One region of the Brevundimonas nasdae genome, then DNA from elsewhere that is predicted to be linked to it. Evidence: predicted binding sites of a transcription regulator. Region 1 holds the regulator's gene; the other holds the start of a gene.

The links. Region 1 encodes LexA, which represses DNA repair genes until DNA is damaged. Its sites were predicted from a motif close to ATGTTCNCNANNTGTTCT; they were not measured.
Region 2: KWG56_RS05740 (ImuA family protein) is a predicted target of LexA. The motif match lies at 2,271-2,288, and genes of this name have one in related genera.

Annotation. Positions count from the first base shown of each region.
Region 1 covers NZ_CP080034.1:988,161-992,789, forward strand. The annotation lists gene gltX (glutamate--tRNA ligase) at 1-161, opposite strand, end outside; gene KWG56_RS04825 (ComEC/Rec2 family competence protein) at 355-2,346, shown strand; gene lexA (transcriptional repressor LexA) at 2,327-3,028, opposite strand; gene trpC (indole-3-glycerol phosphate synthase TrpC) at 3,152-3,946, opposite strand; gene trpD (anthranilate phosphoribosyltransferase) at 3,943-4,629, opposite strand, start outside.
Region 2 covers NZ_CP080034.1:1,166,209-1,170,837, reverse strand. The annotation lists gene KWG56_RS05750 (hypothetical protein) at 1-42, shown strand, start outside; gene KWG56_RS05745 (Y-family DNA polymerase) at 56-1,573, opposite strand; gene KWG56_RS05740 (ImuA family protein) at 1,488-2,243, opposite strand; gene KWG56_RS05735 (hypothetical protein) at 2,486-2,707, shown strand; gene KWG56_RS05730 (SOS response-associated peptidase) at 2,766-3,338, shown strand; gene KWG56_RS05725 (DUF736 domain-containing protein) at 3,689-3,982, shown strand; gene KWG56_RS05720 (ArdC family protein) at 4,057-4,629, shown strand, end outside.

The DNA.
Region 1 (4,629 bases):
GACCGTTCACGGTCCGTATCCTCGATACGGATCAGGAAACGTCCAGCGTGTCTCTTGGCGTACAACCAGTTGAATAATGCTGTTCTCGCACCGCCAATATGGAGATAGCCTGTCGGCGAGGGGGCGAAGCGGGTGACAACTGTCGAGGAAGGTGAGGTCATTGGGGGAGGGTCCGTAAGCGACGCCCTTATACGCCCCGATGCAGCAAAGCCTACCCCCGCCGCACGATTGCGCGTTTGGTTGCGCTACCAAATCGAGGCTCAGGCCCTCCGCTGGCGGCTATGGGGCCCGGTCGCCTTTGGGTGCGGCAGCGGGATCTATTTTTCGCTCCGAACCGAACCGGCGCTTTGGATCTTGATCCTGTTCAGCGGGGCAGCGGTGGGGACCTGGTTTGCAGCCCGGCGACGCGGATGGTCGCGTCGGATCACCTGGCCCCTGATGATTCTGGCCTGCCTGTGCGGCGGCGTCACGGCGGCCAAGCTGCGCACGGACATGGTCACAGCGCCCATTGCGCCTGCCTTGAGCCGACCGACCTCCATCGAGGCCTGGGTGGTCGATGTCGACAGTCCGGGGCAGCGCGGCGCCCGAGTCGTGATCGCCCCCGTCTGGATACGCGGCGTGGCGCCGCAGGACACGCCTGTGCGTCTTCGCGCCACGGTGCGCGGCGAACCGCCACGGCCGGGAGAGGCGATCCGCCTGTTCGCCATCCTCAACCCGCCGCCGGCGCCCGCCAGTCCCGGCGCCTATGATTTTGGACGAAACGCCTTCTTTCAGGGCATGGGCGGGGTGGCGTTCGGCCTTGGCGAGACGCGACGCATCGACCTGGCGCCTCCGTCCTGGCGGCTGCGGCTGGAGATGGCGGTGAATGGCGCGCGCTATGGCCTGTCCGAAAGGATCGTCGCGCGTCTGGGGCAACGAACGGGCGGGATCGCCGCCGCCATGACCACCAGCCATGAAACCTGGATCAGCCAGGACGACATCAACATCATGCGGGATTCGGGGCTCGCGCACATCCTGTCGGTCTCCGGACTGCACATGGCCATTGTGGGCGGTTTCGTCTTCTTTGCGGTGCGGCTGCTGGTGGCGGCCGTACCCTGGCTGGCGCTGCGGACGCCGGGCAAGAAGATCGCCGCCGTCGCCGGTTTGATCGCGGTCGGCGCCTATCTGGTCGTGTCGGGCGCGCCGGCGCCGGCCGAGCGCGCCGCCGTCACCGCCTCTATCGCCTTTCTGGCCATCCTACTGAACCGACAGGCGGTGACGATGCATGGGTTGGCGGTCGCCGCCTTTATCGTGTTGCTGGTGCAGCCGGAAGCGGTCGTCACGCCCGGCTTTCAGATGTCGTTTGCGGCGACGGCGGCCCTGGTCGCTCTGGTCGAGGCCTGGCCCAAAAGGACGCGGGAGATATCCGTGCCTTGGCCCATCGCGGCGGTTCAGCGGTTCGGCGGTTGGCTGTTCGCGGCGGTCGCGGCCAGCCTGGTGGCGGGGATGGCGACGGGACCATTCGCCATGCAGCATTTCAACCGCACGGCTGTGTACGGGTTGCTGGCTAATCTGGGCACGTCGCCTGTCGCCGATTTCATCCTGATGCCTGCGCTTGCGCTGGGGGCAGCGCTGGAACCGCTCGGCCTGGGCGGTCCGTTTCTGGCGGTGGCCGGATGGGGCGTCGACATCATGCTGGCGATTGGAAGCTGGACGGCCGGACTGCCCGGCGCGGTGCAGACGATCCCCAGTGCGCCGGATTATGTCCTGCCCATCGCCTTTCTGGGCATTCTCTTCGTCTGCCTGTGGCGCGGGCGGGTCAGGTGGCTGGGACTGCCGCTCGCGGCGGCGGTGATGATCTGGCCGCGTGCGCCGGTCCCCGATCTGTGGATCGGGGATGGAGGAACCAATGCCGCCTTTCACCGCGGCGTTGAGGCTGTCGTCGTCAGACCTGGCGTGCGGGAATTCGCCGCCGACCTGTGGTCACGTCGGCGGGGGCTGGAGATGGTCGGGCGGGATATCGAGGGATGGTCCTGCGATCGTTTCTCCTGCCGCCCGCACACCCCGGATGCCGGACCCGTCGCCCTGTGGTGGGGCAAGCGCGCACCCAACGTCGAACAACTGGATGGTCTTTGTCAGTCAGCCGAGGTGATCAGCATCCGGGCTGCGGTGCCAGATCTGCCTTCGTCCTGTCAGGGAAGGTTGATCCTGGACGGTGTCGACTTTGCGCGCGGCGGCGCTGTTGAGCTGTGGCGTACGAAAAATGAAAACGGCCCGCGCTGGCGGGCCGTCTGGACGTCGGATGTGAGAGGTGAACGGCCTTGGTCGCGTCAACCTGATCCCGATGTCAGTGATAACGCCGCATGAGGCCGACCAGCTTGCCCTGAACCTCGACCTGATCCGGGCCGAAGATGCGGGTCTCATAGTTGCGGTTGGCCGGCTCCAGCGCGATGGAGGCGCCCTTGCGGCGCAGGCGTTTCAGCGTGGCTTCCTCGCCCTCGACCAGGGCCACGACGATCTCGCCGTTGTTGGCGGTGTCGCCGCGACGGATCACGACCAGATCGCCATTCAGGATGCCCGCTTCGATCATCGAATCGCCCTCGATCTCCAGCAGATAGTGATCACCTTTGCCCAGCATGGATTCCGGCACCGGCAGGCGTTCCTGTTCGTGCTGGATGGCCGCAATGGGCGTGCCGGCGGCGATCTTGCCCAGCAGCGGCAGTTCGCGGGTGTCGTTGGCGACGGCGGCAACGACGGGGCGAGGCGTATTGGCGCCGCCCTCGATGACGTCGGGCTTGAACCCCGCACGTCCACGCGGCGCGCCGGCGGTGGCCTGTTCAGGCAGTTTGGTCACCTCCAGCGCGCGGGCGCGGTGTGCCAGGCGGCGAATGAACCCACGTTCCTCCAGCGCCGTGATCAGTCGGTGAATGCCCGATTTGGACGCCAGATCCAGCGCCTCCTTCATCTCGTCGAACGAAGGAGAGACGCCCGTCTCCTGAATCCGTTCGTGGATGAACATCAGCAGTTCGTGCTGCTTACGCGTGAGCATCGCCAGGCCCTCATGCGCCCCTTCCTCGAATCGGAACGGGCCGTGAACATTGGCGATGTTCTGTAAGTGTTCCGTCCTAATGTCAACTTAACGGCGCCGTTAGCGCTGCGTGACAAACAGCGATCAGGCGGCCAGCAGTTGCCGTGTCGCCGTCTCGACATCCGCCTGCCGCATCAGGCTTTCCCCGACCAGGATGGCCTGGGCGTGGGCGGCGGAGACGCGGGCCACGTCGTCCGGCGTGAAAATGCCGCTCTCGGCGACCAGCAGGGCGCGGACGGGGCTGAGCATGGACAGGCGCTCCGTCGTCTCCAGATCGACCTCAAAGGTCCGCAGCGAGCGGTTGTTGACCCCGACCAGATCCCCGCCCAGCGCGCAGGCGCGGGCCATTTCGGCCTCATCGTGGGTCTCGATCAGGGCGTCCATGCCGAAACGCTCCGCCTCTGACAGCAACTCCGCCGCAAGGGTGTCGTCAATCATCGCTAGAATGATCAGAATACAGTCCGCGCCCAGCGCCCGGCTTTCCGCCACCTGCCATGGATCGACCAGGAAGTCCTTGCGCAGGCAGGGCAGGGACGTAGCGTCGCGCGCCAGCCCGAGATAGGCGTCGTCGCCCTGGAAACTGGGACCGTCGGTCAGCACTGACAGACAGGCGGCGCCGCCCGCTTCGTAGGCGCGGGCCAATACGGGCGGATCGAAGTCAGGGCGAATCAGGCCCTTGGACGGGCTGGCTTTTTTGATTTCAGCGATCAGGGCGGGACGTCCCGTCTCCTCACCCACACGCTCCAACGCCGCCCGAAAGCCGCGAGGCGCAGAAGCGGTCGCCGCCAGGGCCTCAATCGCGGTCTGCGATGTCGCAGTCTTACGCGCAGCGACATCCTCGCGCTTATAGGCGGCGATGCGGTCCAGAACGTCGGTCATGCGGCTTCTTCGGTGTCCAGCGGCGTGGAGGTGATCTGGGCCAGTCGCTGCAGAGCTTCGGCGGCGCGGCCTTCGTCAATGGAGGCCGCGGCTATGACGGCGCCCTCGGCCAGGGTTTCGGCGCGATCGGATACGACCAGGGCGGCGGCGGCGTTCAGCAGGACGATGTCGCGATAGGCGCCGGTTGCGCCCGCCAGCAGGGCGCGCAGAGCAGCGGCGTTTTCTTCGCTGTCCCCGCCACGGATGGCCTCAATCGAAACGCGGGGCAGGCCTGCGTCTTCGGGCGTGACCTGGAAGCGGCGGACGACGCCGTCCTTCCATTCCGCGACCTCGGTGGAGCCGGAAGTCGCCAGCTCGTCCAGACCTTGGCCATGAACGGTCCAGGCGCGCGTGGCGCCCAGTCGACCCAACACCTCGGCCAGCGGCTCCAGGAGGCGCGGGTCATAGACGCCCATGACCTGGCGCTTTGCAGACGCTGGGTTCGAAAGCGGGCCGAGCAGATTGAAAACGGTGCGAAAACCAATCTCGGCGCGCACAGGTCCGACATGGCGCGTCGCACCGTGGTAGGCGGGGGCGAACAGGAAGCAGATGCCTGCCTCATCCAGCGCCTTACGCTGGCGGGCCTGTGGCGCCATCAGGTTGACGCCCAGAACTGAAAGCACGTCCGATGAGCCGGACTTTGA
Region 2 (4,629 bases), 180 kb from region 1:
CAAGCGCTACGTAAGGCTGCGGCCAGTCAGTCGCGGCAATGAGCGCTTTGTCTGCCTAGCCGAACAAACCATGCAGCCACCAGGTGAGGTCGCCGGTGTGGGCCTGTTCGCCATCGCCGCGGCGATAGACCCAGAAGCGGGCGCCCGCCTCGTCCTCGAGTTGGAAATAGTCACGCACGGCGTCGCGCTCGCCGTCGCGCCGCCACCATTCGCCGAAGATGCGTTCGGGGCCGTCCGCACGGCGGACCCGGTGACGGATCCGGCGCCAGGTGAAGGCCACAGGCGGCTGGTCCGGGAGGAGGGCGACCGCTTCGATCGCCTCCGGGCGGTCCAGGAGCCGCGAGGGGCGCGGCCAACGTCTCGGCCAGGTCTCGGTCACCGGCGGGGCGGTGGGAGGAAGTTTGCGGGTCGAACGCTCGGGCACGTCGCTCTGGGCCGGAGCCAGGCGATAAAGCCGTTGTGGCCCCAGGCGATTGGCGAGGAGATCGACCAGGTCGCCGATCTCGGGCGCCGCCGGGCCGGTCAGATCACCAGCGATCGGCGCCCAGTCGAGGGGCAGGGCGATCGGCGCGGCCAGGCTCATCGCCTCGACGCCCAGGCCGGGATCGACGGTCTCGATCTTGTCGCACAACAGGCGGGTGAGACGTTTGACGTCCCGGACCGGTCGGGCCGTGCCGACGCGGATCGCCTCGGTCCGGTTGTCGACGCGTTCGAAGCGTAGGTCGAGGCGCGTGGCGCCCAACCCCTTGGCTTCGAGGTCTACGCACAGGGCCTCAACCAGTTTGAGCGTATAGCGGGCCAGGGTCTCGGGCGCGCCGATCGGTTCGGCGAAAACACGGCGAACCTGGACGAGATCGGGCGTATCGATCGGCGTGATCGGCTCGGCCGCGCGCCCATAGGCCTGGTCAAGGCGTCTGGTCAGTTCGGGGCCGAAGCGCAGCGCCAGAGGCGCGCGCGGCCGCGCCTCGAGTTCGCCGATCGTATCGACGCCGAGACGGCCCAGACCCTCGACCATGTCGGGGGGGAGACGAAGGGCGCGGGGCGGCAGGTCGGAGAGGGCCGGGCCGCCGCGTTCGACCGTAAGGCTCGGTAGAGCAAGATGGCGGGCCAGGGCGTGGGCGCTAGCCCAGGTGTCGGCCAAGGCGGCGCGGGCGTTCAGGCCCACGCTTGTCGTTTGGGCGATCAAGTCGTCGAGCAGGGCCTGGTCGCCGCCGTATCGGTGGGTCGCGCCCGTGACATCGAGCACTAGGCCGTCCGGAGGATCTGCGGCGACGATCGGGGCGTAGCGCCGCAGAGCCCAGAGCGCCAACTGATCCAGGGCGCTGGCGTCGCCGGCGGGATCGAAGTCGTGGACGACCAGGTCGCCGACAAGGGCGCGGGCCTGGGTTGCCGCCATCCCGGGGTGGAGACGGTGCGCTAGGGCGGCGGGGTCGGCGGCCAGGACGAGGCGTTTTCGCCCCTGACGGCCGACCAGGACGAGTGGCGTCTCAGGCGACGGCGAGTCCGGCCCAAGCCGGCGTCTCAATCGGTCGGTCGACCAGGTGGGCAGGTAGAGCGAGACGACCCGTCTCATCGCAGGCTTCCAGTTCGAAATCCGCGCAGTCTCCGGCGCGGCAGCGGATCAGTTCGACGAACCAGCGGGGGCGACCGACGCCGGCGACCGGCAGAGGGGCGGAGGGCAGGGCGGTGACCCGCCACCTCGTCGCTGCCGCCGTGGGTTGGCCGAACTCGGCCGCCTCCGCCTGGCGTCGCCATCGTCTGACGGCCAGGCCCATGGACCCGGATTCCTCGGCGACGAGTTGGAGGCGACGCGAGGCCGTCATCGACAGCCGCGCCACCTCGCCGACGACGGCGCCGAAACCGCCGTGGCGTAGGCCGTCTTCGAAGGCGGCCAGAAGTCCGGCCTCGTCGCCGGCTTCCGCATAGATGACCCTGTTGGAGGAGAGCCCCGCCTGTTCGAGCGCCGGGGCGAACAGGTCCGGCCGGGTGACGCACCATAGAACGGGCCCCGGCGTGCGCGCTGCGATCCCCGCCGCGAACAGCGCGGCGGCCGCGCCGTTCACCGCGCCGTCCCCGCCGCCCGCAACCTCGTGCAGTGCGCCGAGGGTCAGTCCGCCGCAGGGCAGTCTGCGGTCCATAGGCTCCAGGCCGAAGGGTAGAACCCCGCTGGGCACGCGCCGACCAGCCTCGATCCGGGCGATCTCGGTGCGCAAGGCTTGGAAGGCGGACGGGGGGACGGTCATGATCTCCTGAACTTCGAAGGGGGATTGATGTTCCGCATTTGTTCTTATCGAACGGTCCGGGAGTCAAGCCGCTTCGCCGAAGCGTCGTGCGGCGAACTGTGGGTGGCGACGAACTGATCGAGCTTCACGCCTCCAACGAAGATGCTGGACCCAGTCGTCAATCGTGGACGAACGCTGGGAACTGTCGATAATCGTCGAAGGCGCATCGACAAGTCTGGCGAAGCGGTCTCCTAGGCGCGCCCATGAGACAACTGACCCCTGCCGAATGGGCGCGCATGCGCGACCGGATCACCACCCTGAGCCTCATTGATCGTGGTCCAGTCGTCCGCGCGCGCATGGTGGAGTGGCTGACGGCGCGGCCGGGAACGGGCTGGTTCTACGCCATGTCGGACAATTTCCACTTCGGCGCCCAGGCGGACGCCGACGCCTTTCGGGAGTGGATGATGCGCGAGCCCTTCGCCTAGGGTTAGATGCGGGGCCCGGTTCCACGCGATCCGTCATCGACCTGTAAGAGGCCAGGCTGTGTGCAACGAATACCAGCTCAAGCTGCCGATCGCCGACATTGTCGCAACCCTGGTCGAGGACGGCGTAGCGGCGGCCTTCCCCGAGGGCCGGCCTAATCTCGAGCCTCAGGAGTCCATCCGGATTGGTGATCGGGCGCCCGTGATCAGGACGAGCGAGGCGGGCGCTGAGTTGCGGCTTCTGCCCTGGTCCTGGCGATCGCCGCAGGGGCGGCCGGTGTTCAACTTCAGATCTGACGATCGATCCTTTGCCGACGTGCAGCGGTGCTTGATCCCGGCGGATGGGTTTTTCGAGTTTACGGCCGCTGAACCGGGGCAGAAAAGAAAGACCAAGTGGCGCTTCAGCCTCGCCGACGCGCCGCTGTTCTGGATCGCAGGCCTGGTCCGACAGGACGCCTTCGCCATGCTGACCACCGAACCGGGTGCGGATATCGCTCCCTATCATGACCGACAGATCGTCGTGCTGCGACCCGAAGAGGGCGCGGCCTGGCTCGATCTCCGGGGCTCCGAACGCGATCTGTTGCGGCCCCTGCCGGCCGGCAGTCTCAATGTCGAAAAGGTCTTCCCGGGCTGACGTCCTGACGCCGGAGCGAGGGTGAGGGCAGGGTGTTCGCCCTTGTGGCCGCCAAGGCGGTAGACCGGTTGAGACGGCGCCTCAGCGTATTTCGTTTCCTTTATCGTGCCAAACGGCGCGGCCGCTCGAAGGGGCGGATCTGACCGAAGCCCGGCCGGCTTGCGCAACCGCTTTCACGACTTTCTTCCCCGGCCTTGCGGCCTCCTCGCGCGACAAGAAAGACGCTCCAGCGGTCCTTCGCCATGCTGCGGGGGCTCGCTGCGCTCTCCCTGCGCGCCGATCCGGGCCCCGGTCCTCCGATCGCCATCGAGGCCGCGACTGGCGTGGCCCGAAGCACAGGAGAGACTGACATGGCTGCCATCGGAACCTTCACCGCCCAAGGCGACGGCTTCACCGGTTCGATCAAGACCCTCACCCTCAACGTTCGGCAGGCGGTTCTGCGGCCCAATGAGAAGAGCGACGACAAGGCTCCGGACTACCGCATCTTCGCGGGTCAGATCGAGTTCGGCGCCGCCTGGAAGAAGACGAGCCAGCAGAACCGCGAATACCTCTCGGTCAAGCTCGACGACCCCAGCTTCCCGGCCCCGATCTACGCCTCCCTGGTCGAGGTCGAGGGCGGACACAGCCTGATCTGGTCCCGCTGAGACCAGCAAGCCGCGGCGGCGCGGGCGACGCGCCGCCGCTCCCTTTTTCCACCATCCGTTTCGAGGAGGCCGCCATGACGCGCCCCGCCGATCCCGCTCGTCCGGACATCTACAGCCGGATCACTCAACAGATCATCGTCCAGTTGGAGGCCGGCGTGCGGCCCTGGACCCAACCTTGGAAGAGCCAGACCTCCGTCAGCCGTCCTCTCCGTCACGACGGCACGCCCTACAGCGGCGTCAATATTCTGCTTCTCTGGGCCGAGGCCGCCGCACGCGGCTATGGCGCAGCCACCTGGATGACCTTTCGCCAGGCTCTGGCCTTGGGCGGTCATGTCCGCAAGGGCGAGCGAGGCGCAACAGTCGTCTACGCCAACCAGATCGTTCGCCAGGAGACCGACGAGGCTGGCGAGGAGAACGAACAGCGTATTCCCTTCCTGAAAGCCTACACGGTGTTCAACCTCGACCAGATCGAGGGTCTGCCCGAAACCTATGCGGCGGTCGCGCCGCCTGCGATCAATCCAGACCATCGGATCGCTAGAGCCGAGACCTTCTTCACCCAGTGCTCAGCCGAGATCCGGCATGGCGGTGGATGCGCCTATTATGCGCCGGAACCGGACTATGTGCAGATGCCGCTGTTCGAGTGTTTC